DNA from 3 places in the Streptomyces sp. NPDC050625 genome. Region 1 is predicted to be linked to each of the others. Evidence: riboswitches for the same ligand, from Rfam matches in the RefSeq annotation. Region 1 holds a riboswitch; each other region holds the start of a gene.
What was found. Region 1 has a riboswitch for cobalamin ahead of AB0I54_RS20005 (cobalamin biosynthesis protein). Riboswitches for the same ligand answer to the same signal wherever they lie in the genome.

Region 1 (4,541 bases):
ATGTAGTGGATCGGCGGAAGTTCGGTGACGAGCGTCGAGACGGCGGTCGCGTGGACGGCGTGGGTGTGCACGACGGCGCGGGCGTCGGTGGTGCGGTGGACGGCGAGGTGCATGGGCAGCTCGCTGGTCGGGACGAGGGTGCCGAGGACCTGCCGCCCGGCGAGGTCCACCCCGGTCACGTCGTCCGGCGTCAGCCGGTCGTAGGGCACGCCCGACGGCGTGACCAGCACGGTGTCGCCGACGCGCACGGACACATTGCCGGAGGTGCCGACGACCAGTCCGTCGGACACGGTCCGGCGGGCCGTCGCGACGAGCGCCTCCCAGGCGTGCGCCTCCCCGTCGGACACAGACCTCCTCCGTACCTCCGGCACAGGCCGGGCGCCGTCCCGGTCATCCCGTCCGTCCCGCTGGTTCCGCCGCTGCTCAGCCATGCGGCGATCCTGCCAGCCGGCGCCCCGACGGGCCCTCGGAGCGGGGGAACCGGCCGGGTGACCAAAATCTCTTCAACGGGCCCTTGAACCGGCTGAGGCCGTTCGCCCGGGGCAACTGGTCAAGGGGCGTCTGGGCCCCTGGGCCGAAGCGGGCCGGAGCGGAGCGACAACCCCTCGTTTGCGACACCCCGAGTCCTGCCCCAGTTCACCTTCCGTTCACCCAGGTTTCCTACGGTCAACCAGCCAATGACGTCCTCTGAACGATTGCCTGGGTAAATGGAAAACTTCTCGCTGATCCTCGCGATTGTGGTGGCAACCGCACTCGCGTTTGATTTCACGAACGGTTTCCACGACACCGCCAACGCGATGGCCACGACCATCTCGACCGGTGCGCTCAAGCCCAAGGTCGCGGTGACCATGTCCGCCGCGCTCAACCTTGTAGGCGCCTTCCTCTCCGTGGAGGTCGCCAACACGATCTCCAAGGGTCTCGTCGACGAGACCGGCATACGTCCCGAGGTCATCTTCGCCGCCCTGGTCGGCGCGATCCTCTGGAACCTGCTGACCTGGCTGGTCGGGCTCCCGTCCAGCTCCTCGCACGCCCTGATGGGCGGTCTGATCGGCGCGACGATCGCGTCGGCCGGCACCGGCGCCGTCCACGGCGACGTGCTCGTCACCAAGGTCCTGATCCCGGCCGTCGCGGCCCCGATCGTCGCCGGCGTGGCCGCCATGCTCGCCACGAGGTTCTCCTACGGGCTGAGCAAGGACGCCGACAGCGCGGCCACCCGCAAGGGCTACCGCGCCGGCCAGATCGCCTCCGCCGGTCTCGTCTCCCTCGCCCACGGCACCAACGACGCGCAGAAGACGATGGGCATCATCACCCTCGCGCTGATCGCCGGCGGCGCCATCGCCCCCGACTCCAACCCTCCCGTCTGGGTGATCCTCTCCGCCGGCCTCGCCATCGCGCTCGGCACCTACATCGGCGGCTGGCGCATCATCCGCACCATGGGCAAGGGCCTGACCGACCTTCAGCCGCAGCAGGGCTTCTCGGCCCAGACCAGCGCCGCGACGGTCATCCTGGCCTCCTCCCACCTGGGCTTCTCCCTCTCCACCACGCACGCCGTCTCCGGCTCCGTGATGGGCGCGGGCATGGGCCGCAAGGGCGGCGTGGTCCGCTGGTCCACCGCGACCCGCATGGTCGTGGCCTGGGCGCTGACCCTGCCGGCGGCCGCCCTGGTCGCCGCGCTCGCGGAGTCCGTGACCGACCTGGGCGACTGGGGCACCGCGGTCGTCGCCGTCTTCCTGATCGCCTCCAGCGCCGCGATCTGGAAGCTCTCCCGCCGTCAGGTGGTCGACCACAGCAACGTCAACGACACCGAGGAGCCGGCCGGTGTGGTGACCACGGCGATGGCCGCCGTGACGCCGCCCCCGGCGGGCACCGTGACCGAGGACCTGACGGCCACCATCCCGTCCCCCGCGACCGCCCCCGCCGCGGCCCCCGCCACCGACCCGGCCGCCCCTCCGGCCGCCACCGTCTGACCCCGAGACCCGGTTACTAAGGAAGCATCACCATGAAGATCGACTGGGCAGCCCTCGGCTCCGTCTTCGGCGTCAGCCTCGTGGTCACCGTGGGCCTCGTGGCCCTGTTCACCCTGGGCGTCAAGGGCCTCGCGCACCGCGAGCGCGCCACGGCCCAGGGCGGCTCCGCCCCCCTCGCGGTCACCGGAGCGTACGTCTGCTTCGCTGCCTGCGCGGCGGCGGTGGCGTACGGCATCTACCTGATCATGGCCAAGGCCTGACCCTGGCCCAGTTCATGGCCCAGTTCATGGCCAAGGCCTGACCGAGCTCTACCGGGCTCCTCCCCGATGCCTTCGGGGAGGAGCCTTTTCGCGCGCCCCCACCCGCCCGCGCAGCGCCGGTGTGGGTCTCAGCACACTCTCCTCTTGCAGGTCAACAGCAAGTTGACGGCCCTTCCGGAGGCATGGTGGACTGCCAAAGCCATGTACGGCGGCAAGGGAGGAAGCCGGTGTGAATCCGGCGCGGTCCCGCCACTGTCACCGGGGAAGAACTCTCCGGAAGCCAGGAACTCCCACCGCCGGTCTCGTCGAACCAGGGCGCGGACACCCTGAGTGAGGACATATCGCCATGCTCGGCTGCCGATTGAGGTACAGCACCAGGTCGCTGCTCGACCCCACGGCCGGCTGAGCCGATGCGTGCCGATCGCGTCTTCGCGTACGGCGCCTCCGCCGGCCTCCTCGGTGACCTTCTCCTGGGCGATCCACGCCGTGGGCATCCGGTCGCCGCTTTCGGGCGTGCGGCAAGCGCCGTGGAGCGGGTGCTGTGGCGGGACCACCGCGGCTGGGGCGCCCTGCACACCGCCGCGTGCGTCGGTGGAGCCGTGGCCCTGGGCGCCCTCGCCCGCCGAGCCGTACGTCCCTCCCCCGCCGTCTCCGTCGCGCTCACCGCTGCCGCCACCTGGGCCGTGGTCGGGGGGACTTCGCTCGCCCGGGAGGCCCGGGCCGTCGGGCGTGCCCTGGAGGCGGGCGACGTGGCAGGGGCCCGGGCGCGGCTGCCTCACCTCTGCGGACGCGATCCGCAGGCGCTCGACGCCGACGGGATCGCCCGGGCCGTGGTCGAGTCCGTCGCGGAGAACACGTCCGACGCCGTCGTAGGGGCGCTGGTGTGGGGCGCCGTGGGCGGCGTGCCCGGGCTGCTCGGGTTCCGCGCGGTCAACACCCTTGACGCCATGGTCGGGCACAAGTCCCCCCGGTACCGGCGCTATGGGTGGGCCTCCGCCCGCCTCGACGACGTCGCCGGATGGCCGGGGGCCCGGCTCACCGCCGTACTGGCCGCCGCCGCGGGCCCGGATCCGCGCGGCGCCCTGCGTGCCTGGCGGGCCGACGCGCACAGGCATCCCAGCCCCAACGCCGGTCCCGTCGAGGCCTCCTTCGCGGGGGCCCTGGGCTTGCGGCTCGGCGGAACCCTCTCCTACGGAGGCCGGGTCGAGCACCGGCCCGTGCTCAACGGCGGCGGCCGGACCGTGGCCACCCAGGACATCGACCGGGCCGTACGGCTGTCCCGTCGGGTCGGTCTGCTCGCGCTCGGCGTCGGGATCGCCGCGCGCGCAGTCGCAGCCAGGACAAAGGGGGGCACGTCATGAACGGTGGTCTGCTCGTCGCCGGCACCACCTCCGACGCGGGCAAGAGCGTCGTGACGGCGGGGATCTGCCGGTGGCTGGTGCGACAGGGCGTCAAGGTCGCGCCCTTCAAGGCGCAGAACATGTCCCTCAACTCGTTCGTGACGCGCGAGGGCGCCGAGATCGGACGGGCGCAGGCCATGCAGGCCCAGGCGTGCCGGGTGGAGCCCAGCGCGCTGATGAATCCCGTGCTGCTCAAGCCCGGTGGGGAGCAGAGCAGCCAGGTCGTGCTGCTGGGGAAGCCGGTGGGCGAGTTGAGCGCCCGCGGCTATCACGGGGGCCGGCAGCAGAGACTTCTCGGGACCGTTCTCGACTGTCTCGCCGAGTTGCGGGGCACGTATGACGCGGTGATCTGTGAGGGGGCGGGCTCTCCCGCCGAGATCAATCTGCGGCGGACCGACATCGTGAACATGGGGATCGCGCGCAACGCCCGGCTCCCCGTGCTCGTCGTCGGCGACATCGACCGCGGAGGCGTCTTCGCCTCCTTCTTCGGGACCGTCGCCCTGCTCTCGCCCGAGGACCAGGAACTTGTCGCCGGATTCCTCGTGAACAAGTTCCGTGGGGATGTGTCCCTGCTGGAGCCGGGGCTCGACATGCTGCACGGGCTCACCGGGCGGCACACCTACGGAGTGCTGCCGTTCCGGCACGGGCTCGGCATCGACGAGGAGGACGGGCTCCGCGTCTCGCTGCGCGGCACCGTGCGCGAGTCGTCCGTCGCACCGCCCGTCGGGGAGGACGTGCTGCGGGTCGCCGTCTGCGCGATCCCGCTCATGTCCAACTTCACCGACGTGGACGCCCTGGCCGCCGAGCCCGGTGTCGTCGTGCGGTTCGTGGACCGGCCGGAGGAACTCGCCGACGCCGACCTCGTCGTGATCCCGGGCACCCGGGGCACGGTCCGGGCGCTGGAGTGGCTGCGG
Region 2 (4,541 bases), on a different contig from region 1:
CTCCACATCCCCTTCTGCGAAGTCCGCTGCGGTTTCTGCAACCTCTTCACCCGCATCGGCGCCCCCGACGGCCTGACCGGCGCCTACCTGGACGCCCTGGAGCGCCAGGCGGGGGCCGTACGCGAAGCGCTCGGGGACACGGACGAGGTCCGCTTCGCCACGGCGGCCTTCGGCGGCGGCACCCCGACCTTCCTCACCGCCACCGAGCTCGAACGGCTGTGTGACATCGCCGAACACCGCATGGGCGCCGACCTCAACGCCGTCCCGCTGTCGGTCGAGGCCTCCCCGGCCACCGCCACCGCCGACCGGCTCACGGTCCTCGCCGACCGCGGCACCACCCGGCTGAGCCTGGGCGTGCAGAGCTTCGTCGACTCCGAGGCCCGCGCCGCCGTACGCCCGCAGCGCCGCGCCGACGTGGAGTCGGCCCTCGCCCGCATCCGTGACGCCGGCATTCCCGTCCTCAACATCGACCTCATCTACGGCATCGACGGCCAGACGGAACGGACCTGGCTGCACTCCCTGGACGCGGCCCTCGCCTGGCGCCCCGAGGAGCTCTACCTCTACCCCCTCTACGTCCGCCCCCTGACCGGCCTGGGCCGACGCGGCAGCGGCCCCGACCCCGCCTGGGACGAACAGCGGCTGCGCCTGTACCGCGTCGGCCGCGACCACCTCCTCGCGCACGGCTACACCCAGCAGTCCATGCGCATGTTCCGCCGCACCGACGCCCCGCCCCAGGGCGCCGACGACTACGCCTGCCAGACCGACGGGATGATCGGCCTCGGCTGCGGCGCCCGCTCCTACACGGCGGGTCTGCACTACTCCTTCGACTACGCCGTGGGCATGCACGAGATACGCGCGATCATCGACGACTACGTGTCCCGCCCGGCCGGCGACTTCGCCCACGCCGAGTACGGCCGCCCCATCGACACCGACGAGGCCCGCCGCCGGCACCTCCTGCAGTCCCTGCTCCAGGCGGAGGGCCTGCGCCTCGACGACTACCGTGCCCGCTTCGGCACCACCCCCGCCGACCACTTCGGCCCCGAACTCGCCCGCTTCGCCGACCGGGGCTGGCTGACCGACGACCCCGGCACCCTCAGGCTCACCCCCGAGGGAGTCGCTCATTCCGATGCGATCGGCCCCGACCTGTTCTCCCCGGCGGTCCGGGCCGCCATGGCCGCCTACGAGAGGAAGTGAGCGGCCCGCCATGGACCTCACCCTCCTCTACCGGGGCCCCCTCGCCTCCTGCGACTACGACTGCCCCTACTGCCCGTTCGCCAAGCGGCGCGACACCGGCGCCCAACTGCGCGCGGACCGCGCCTGTCTGGAGCGCTTCGCCGCCTGGGCCCGGCAGCAGACCGGCGACCGCCTGTCCATCCTGTTCACCCCCTGGGGAGAGGGCCTGGTCCGCTCCTGGTACCGGCGCACCCTCGCCGACCTGTCCCACCTGCCGCACATCCGGCGCGTGGCGATCCAGACCAACCTCAGCTGCCGTACCGACTGGCTCGCCGAGGCCGACCGCGACACGCTGGCCCTGTGGTGCACCTACCACCCCGGACAGACCCCGTACGACCGCTTCCTCACCAAATGCCGCGAACTGACCGAGCGCGGCATCCGCTTCAGCGTCGGCATCGTCGGTCTGCCCGACCACCTCGACGCGGCCCGGCGCCTGCGCGCCGACCTGCCCGAGCACGTCTACCTGTGGGTCAACGCCGCCGAGGGACACCGGTACACCGACGTGGAGGCCGACCGGTGGACGGCCCTGGACCCGCTCTTCCCGTACAGCAGGCACCCGCACACGAGCGCGGGACTGCCCTGCCGCACCGGCGACTCCGTGATCTCCGTCGACGGCGAAGGCACCGTCCGCCGCTGCCACTTCGTGCCCACCCCGCTCGGCAACCTCTACGACGGCTCCTACCGCACCGCCCTGCGCCCCCGCCCCTGCCCACTCGCCGCCTGCGACTGCCACATCGGCTATGTGCACCTGGAGACACTGCCCCTGTACGACGTCTTCGCGGGCGGCGTCCTGGAGCGCATCCCGGCCACGCTCCCCGTGACCCCGATCCCCCACCTGCCACACCTGACGGGGAGTTGACCCCACGCCCCGCACCGGACCGCCCGTCGGGAGAGGAAGATCACGCCTGGTGGGTGCGGTCTTGGCCGTGTCCCCGACACGCGGTACCGTCGGTGCGATATCGACGACGGCGAGACGGAAGCCGGTGGGAGTCCGGCACGGTCGCGCCACTGTATTCGAAGGGCCCCTGGGGCGTTTCGTGAGTCAGACCCGTGGCCGTCGTCCCATGCACCACCGAGATGGGACGCGAACTCCCAGAGGAGGCCCTGCCATGGCGCAGACCGTCGCCCAGCCGACAGCCACCACCCCCGTCGTTCCCGCCACGCTGCCGCTGAAGGCGATAGCACCCTGGGCGGTCTTCTTCGGCATCCTGATGCTGGTCCTGCTGTACTTCGTCGGCGCCGAGCAGGGCGCCACCTCCGTGATCAACGGCACGGACGTCCACGAGTGGGTGCACGACGCCCGCCATCTGCTCGGTTTCCCCTGCCACTGACGCGAGGGGCGCCGCACAACCATGAACTCCACAACCGTAAGAAACCTCCTCGTACGGGGCATGCTCGCCGGCCTGGCCGCCGGCGTGCTCGCCCTCGTCGTCGCCTACTTCCTCGGTGAGCCGAGTGTCGACAACGCGATCGGCTTCGAGGAGGCGCACTCGCACGAGCACGAGATGGAGGTCGTCTCCCGCTCCCTGCAGTCCACCGCCGGACTCGCCACCGGCGTCCTGGTCTACGGGGTCGCCTTCGGCGGCATCGCGGCGCTCGCGTTCTGCTTCGCACTCGGCCGCGTCGGCCGGTTCAGCCCCCGGGCGACCGCGCTGCTGCTGTCCGGCTGCGCACTGCTCGCCGTGTACGTCGTGCCGTTCCTCAAGTACCCCGCCAATCCGCCCTCCGTGGGCGACCCCGACACCATCAGCAAGCGCACCACCCTGTACTTCCTGATGATGGCGCTCAGCGTCCTCCTCGCGATCGCCGCCACCATCCTGGGCAAGCGGCTCGCGCCCTCGCTGGGCACCTGGTACGCGAGCGTCGCCGCGGTGGCGGCCTTCGCCGTCGCCATCGGGCTCGCGTTCGCGTTCCTGCCCGTCATCAACGAGGTACCGAAGGACTTCCCGGCGACCCTGCTGTGGCGGTTCCGGCTCTCCGCGCTGGCCATCCAGACGGTGCTGTGGGTCGGATTCGGTCTCGTCTTCGGCGAGTTGGCCGAGCGGATGCTCAATCCCAAGCCCGCGACAGCCTCGTCCCCGCGGACGGTTCCAGCCGCGCACTGATCCCTTCGGGACTCAAGAGGGCCCTTCGGAACCATCCGGGGGCCCTCTCGCGACGTCCTGCGGCACGGTGCCGGCAGAAGCGGATCCCGCCTGCCCGCGGCGGCTCAGCGATCCGGCTGGGGGCGGACGGTCAGGATCTGCTGGGCGTGGCCGACGGGGCCGTCGACGTCGTGCAGGACGGTGCTGGTCAGGCCCTGGCCGGTGGGGCCGAAGGTGACGGTGGTGTCCAAGCCCGTCCAGTTGCCCCGGGGCCGGCGGTGCAGGTGGACGGTCAGGTCGACGTTGGGGAACATCCACTCGCTGGGCGGCTGTCGTACGGCGATGCCATTGGCCGTGTCGACGAGAGCGAGGTAGGACGCGAGCGGACTGCTCGGCTCTTCGGCGACGAGGGCGAGCGGGGTGGAGACCCAGGCCGTGGTGCGGCCCGGCCGGGGTGGGCCGACCGGGCGGACGTCCAGGGAGGCGATGTAGCCGCCCGGCCACACGTCGGCCATCGGCCACGCGGCGAGGCTCTCCGGCGGGGCGAGCCGCTCGCCCGGGCCTCCTGCCACTGCGGTGGTGTCAAGCGCCGCGAGCAGCCAGGCGCGGGCGCGGACCACCGGGCGGTCGGCGATCCGTACGACCGCTTCGAGGAGTTCGATGGTGCGGCCGGGGCGCACGGTCTCCACCCGGACCTCGCACTCGTCGAGGGCGAGCCGCCCGAGGATGTCGTAGCTGATGCGCGACAGCAGCAGCCCGGAGCCGGGGCGCGCGGCCAGATGGCGGTCGATCGCGTGCACGACGAGGCCGCCGAGCGGGCTGAAGTGCTGTTCGTCCGAGGCCCAGGCGCCGCCGACGTGCGGGGTGGGCTTGTAGCGGTGGTCGTCCATCCGCTCGTAGTAGCTGCCGGGCTTCAACGGTTGCTTCTCCTCGGGACGATCACAGGGCGTTGAGCATAACGACGTAGACGGCGGTGCCCATGCCCACGCTGAATCCTTGGTCATCGTGCCGTGCAGGGCCGTCACGGCGAGGACCATGAGGATGCCGACCGGCATCCACACCGACAGCCCGCAGTCCTGGCAAGATGGCGGCATGGAACGTGTGCTTGGAATCGGTGGTTACTTCATGCGGGCCGCCGACCCGGCGGCGCTGAGCGCGTGGTACCGCGATTGCCTGGGCCTGGACGCCGACGAGAACGGCCTGTGGAGTCAGGGAGCCGGGCCG
Region 3 (4,541 bases), on a different contig from region 1:
GAGGGGATCGCCCTGCTCGTCCAGGCGCATCGGACCGCGCGGCGGCGCGCTGTGCCCGCCGGCACGGTGACCTTCGACGACGAAGCCGTCCGGAGTGGTCTCCGGGGAACGGTTCAGATACGACGCCAGGGCCGGCAGCGAGACGATGGCCAGGACGTCGGGACGGCGCAGGGGCCCCGGCTGTGCTCCGCACAGCACTGAGGCCGGGTCGAAGCGCAGCTCTACGGGCTTGTCGTCACCATCGACGTCCAATCGCGCGGTGACGGGCTGCAGTTGGGCGAGCCGGGTCGCGATGCCCGGGATCTGTGCGGGAATGCCCGCACCGACCAGTACGTGGTCCACGCCGGCCAGGATCGCGCCGAACATGGCGGGGACCGTGGCGAGTTGGACCTTCTCCAGGTAGTTGATGCCGACCGGCCCTTCGTGGCCTTCCCGGGCGAGCCACACCTCACAGAAGTTGGCCACGACGGTCAGCGACCGGGCCGGGCACGCTTCGTCAGCCGTCAGCCGGGGTGTGGCCGCGAACCGCTCGCCGGCACCGATCCCGCCCTCGACGAAGTAGCGCTCCCGTATGGAATCGGCAAGCTCCGGTACGGGGAAGGCGGCCAGCGCCCGCCTCAGGTGGCCGCCCGGGTCACCGCTCTGCAGCACCCGGATGAGCAGCGTGTCCAGGGCGGTACCGGAGACGACACCCAACTGCCCGGTACGCGCGACGGCACGAGCCAGGCGCCAGCCGGACACCCCCACCCCCATTCCACCTTGGATCAGCCAGGGGAGGTCGGCCCTCGTCCGGGGTGTGCTCATGGGTCCTCGCAAGGATGGTAGCCGGGTCCGGAACGCGTACTTACGGTTCCGTAACCTACGATACCGTAACCATATTTCGTGCCATCCACCCCCAGGTCCGGTACAACTCGGCAGAACAGGCGGCCCGACGGGACCCAGGCGGCGCCCGAGTCCCGCAGGCTGATTCAGCTGTGCTTGCTCGAGACCTCCGCGGAGTCGAATGTGGCCATGTCGCGCAAGGCACGCACCCCCGCCTGCACGAGTGGCAGGGCCAACACGGCACCGGTGCCCTCACCGAGCCGCAGCCCCAGGTCGACCAGCGGATGCAGGCCGAGGTGCCGCAGGGCGATGCTGTGCCCGGGCTCGACCGAGCGGTGTCCGGCCACACAGGCGGCCAGGGCATCAGGGGACAGCGCGGCCGCGACCAGAGCCGCCGACGAGGCGATCACCCCGTCCAGGATCACCGGGACCCGGCGCGCGGCGGCGCCCAGCACGAACCCGGCGATCGCCGCGTGTTCCAGGCCGCCGACCGCCGCCACCGCCCCGACCGGGTCGTGCGGGTCCGGCCGGTGCAGCTCCAGAGCCCTGCGCACCACCCCCACCTTGTGCCGTCGGGCCGTGTCGTCGATTCCCGCTCCGTGACCGGTCACGTCGTCCGGGTCCGCACCGGTGAACGCGGCGATCAGTGCCGCGGACGCGGTCGTGTTGGCGATGCCCATGTCGCCGGTGAGCAGGCAGCGGGAGCCGTCGTCGACGAGTTCCGCGGCGACGCCGATGCCGACCTCGATGGCGTGGATCGCCTCCTGACGGGTCATGGCCGGAGCGCCGGTCATGTCCGCGGTTCCGGCGCGGACCCGGCGGCGCAGCAGCATGCCCGGGGTCGTGTCCGAGGCCGACACCGGAGTCACGATACCCACGTCCACCACGACCACCCTGGCTCCGGTCTGAGCGGCCAGGGCGTTCACCGCGGCGCCGGAGGCCAGGAAGTTGGCGACCATCTGAGTCGTCACCTCCTGCGGCCAGACGCTGACGCCCTGGGCGTGGACACCGTGATCGGCGGCGAAGACGGCCACCGCGGCCGGCTCCGGCATCGGCGGCGGGCAGCTGCCCGCCAGACCCGCGAGTTGGACCGACACGTCCTCCAGCAGGCCCAGCGAGCCGGGCGGCTTGGTCAGGTGGTTCTGGCGGTCACGGGCCGCGGTGCGGGCGCCGGAGTCCGCAGGGGTGATGGCGGCCAGGGTGCGCTCCAGCAACAGGCCGACGGCGGGGTCGGCGGCAGGCCGACGGATTGGATCGGAGCCGGACGAGGACACCGTGTCGGAGCCGGACGAGGACATCATGTCGGAGCCGGACGAGGGCACCATGAAGGAAGTTCCTTCCGCTGTCGGCGGTTCTCCACGCCGCCGTGAACGGGCCGCGCCCGGGCGGGTAGTGCCTGGCTGCGGGACGGCCGGAATATCCTGGCTCCCGGATCTCGGCGCCCGGCTCGTACAGCACGGGTACCGGCGCCGACTCCCGGCCTTCCCAGCGGCCGGCTCGCACCGGCTGCCAGTGGCCATCTGCGGGAGGCAGCTCCCCGGTCACAGTGGCGGGCCCGCCCCGGACTTGGGCCATCGGCCCGCACCGGAGTTCCTCCGCACCGTCGCCCGCATCCTGCCACACTCCGCCGTCGGCAAGCAGCCGCCCGACGGGATGTCCTGCCGGGCCGGTGCGGGTCGGCGCACGGCCGAACGCGAGGGACGTGCGGGCTGTGCCGCCGTGTCAGGACCGGCTTGGAAAGCATGCCGGTCCATATGGCCCTGGGTAAGGGCCGGACGGCCCCCTCCGGTGGAGTGGGTGCGCGGCCAGGATCGGCGGGAGCGGGAGCCGAGGAGGGGGTGCGATGGCGGACACCGAGGCGCTGCTGGCCGACGCCGTGGGAGCACGGCACGTTCTGGCCGGGGCAGAGATCCCCCCTGAGTACGCCGGTGACGAGTCGCTGACCGCCGTACCGCAGACGCCCGCGTACCTGGTCCGGCCCGCCGCGGCCGCCGAGGTGGCGGACGTGCTCAGGATCGCCGGTGGGGCCGGGATCCCGGTGACCGCCCGCGGCTCGGGGACCGGCATGTCGGGGGGATGTGTGCCCCGGCCGGGCGGGATCACGGTCTCGTTCGAGCGGATGAACCGCATCCTGGAAGTGGACGCCGTCAACCACGTGGCCGTCGTACAGCCCGGTGTCACCCTGGACCAACTGGACCACGAGGCCGCCAAGTCCGGCCTGCACTACCCCGTGCGGCTCGGCGCGCCCACCGCCAGCATCGGCGGCACCATCGCCACCAATGCCGGCGGGATGCACGCCGTACGGCACGGGGTCACCCGCCACCACGTGCTCGCCGTCGAAGCCGTCCTGGCGTCCGGCGAGATCGTGCGCGGCGGCGGCAAGTACGTCAAGACGTCCACCGGCTACGACCTGGCCCAGCTCCTGGTCGGTTCCGAGGGGACGCTCGCCCTGGTCACGGAGGCGACGCTCCGGCTGCGGCCGCGGGCCCGGCACTCCACGACCGTACTGGCGGCGTTCGCGTCGGCCGAGGACGTCTTCCGGTCGGTCCCGCCGCTGGCGGGCGGGGGCCTGGAGCCGGCCGCGCTGGAGTACGTGGACCTGCTGGCCATGGCGGCGATCGCGGACGACCAGAAGACGGGGCTGGGCGTTCCCGCGTCCGTGCGGCTGACCGCGCTCGGCTATCTGCTCGTCGTGCTGGAGAGCCGCTCCGTGACGCGGCTCCAGGAGGATGTCGAGGCGGTCGGTGAGCAGTTGCTCGAACACGGCGCGGTGGACGTCTTCGTGCTGCCCGCGGCCACGGCGAGGAGGCTGGTCGAGGCCCGTGAGCGAGCCTTCTGGACGGCGAAGGCGGCCGGTGCCGACGACATCGTGGACGTGGTCGTGCCGCGCGGCGAGCTGCACGGGCTGCTGGCCGCCGCCCAGGCAGCCGCCGAGGACACCGGGTCGCTGGTCACCGGCTGCGGCCACGCCGGCGACGGCAACGTGCACCTGTCGGTCTTCCAGCCGGACCCCGTCCGCCGCGACGAGGTGCTGCGGCGGCTGTTCCGGGCGGGCCTGGAGCGGGGCGGCGCCGTCTCCGGCGAGCACGGGATCGGCAGGGCGAAGAAGTCGTACTTCCTGGAGTCGGAGGACCCGGCCAGGGTAGAGCTGATGCACCGGATCAAGCACGCCTTCGACCCGGGCGGAATCCTCAATCCCGGTGTGCTGCTCGACTGAAGCCGCCGGCTCCTCATCCCCACGGGCATGACCATCACCAGGCGAGGACGGGACGAGACGTGAACGGTGCGGAAGCGGTCGTGGCGACCCTGCGGGCGTGCGGCGTGGAGGTGTACTTCGCCAACCCGGGCACATCCGAGATGCACCTGGTCGCCGCGCTGGACGAGGAACCGGAAGTCAGGGCCGTGCCCTGCCTGTTCGAAGGCGTCGCGACCGGGGCGGCCGACGGCTACGGCCGGATGACCGGCCGACCCGCCGCCACCCTGCTGCATCTCGGACCGGGCCTCGGCAACGGCCTGGCCAACCTCCACAACGCGCGGCGCGCGGCCACCCCTGTGGTCAACCTCGTCGGCGACCACGCCACGCACCACAAACCGCTCGACGCGCCACTCGAGTCGGACATCGACGCGCTCGCCGGGGCCGTCTCCGGTTGGGTATGCCGCTGCAGCGACGCGCCGGCCGCCGGTATCCACGCCGCTGCCGCCGTGGCCGCCGCTACGGC

Region 2: linked by a shared signal. The riboswitch ahead of AB0I54_RS22400 (CbtB-domain containing protein) and the one ahead of AB0I54_RS20005 (cobalamin biosynthesis protein) in region 1 are both predicted to bind cobalamin.
Region 3: linked by a shared signal. The riboswitch ahead of cobT (nicotinate-nucleotide--dimethylbenzimidazole phosphoribosyltransferase) and the one ahead of AB0I54_RS20005 (cobalamin biosynthesis protein) in region 1 are both predicted to bind cobalamin.

Annotation. Positions count from the first base shown of each region.
Region 1 covers NZ_JBFAIQ010000007.1:432,404-436,944, reverse strand. Annotated here, with positions in the region: gene AB0I54_RS20020 (class II aldolase/adducin family protein) at 1-431, opposite strand, end outside; gene AB0I54_RS20015 (inorganic phosphate transporter) at 708-1,967, shown strand; gene AB0I54_RS20010 (hypothetical protein) at 2,000-2,227, shown strand; cobalamin riboswitch at 2,396-2,538, shown strand; gene AB0I54_RS20005 (cobalamin biosynthesis protein) at 2,638-3,588, shown strand; gene AB0I54_RS20000 (cobyric acid synthase) at 3,585-4,541, shown strand, end outside.
Region 2 covers NZ_JBFAIQ010000009.1:127,682-132,222, reverse strand. Annotated here, with positions in the region: gene AB0I54_RS22410 (STM4012 family radical SAM protein) at 1-1,194, shown strand, start outside; gene AB0I54_RS22405 (STM4011 family radical SAM protein) at 1,205-2,092, shown strand; cobalamin riboswitch at 2,166-2,307, shown strand; gene AB0I54_RS22400 (CbtB-domain containing protein) at 2,343-2,564, shown strand; gene AB0I54_RS22395 (CbtA family protein) at 2,586-3,338, shown strand; gene AB0I54_RS22390 (thioesterase family protein) at 3,443-4,207, opposite strand; gene AB0I54_RS22385 (VOC family protein) at 4,410-4,541, shown strand, end outside.
Region 3 covers NZ_JBFAIQ010000008.1:224,690-229,230, forward strand. Annotated here, with positions in the region: gene AB0I54_RS21345 (nitronate monooxygenase) at 1-804, opposite strand, end outside; gene cobT (nicotinate-nucleotide--dimethylbenzimidazole phosphoribosyltransferase) at 969-2,147, opposite strand; cobalamin riboswitch at 2,237-2,418, opposite strand; gene AB0I54_RS21355 (FAD-binding oxidoreductase) at 2,666-4,039, shown strand; gene AB0I54_RS21360 (acetolactate synthase large subunit) at 4,099-4,541, shown strand, end outside.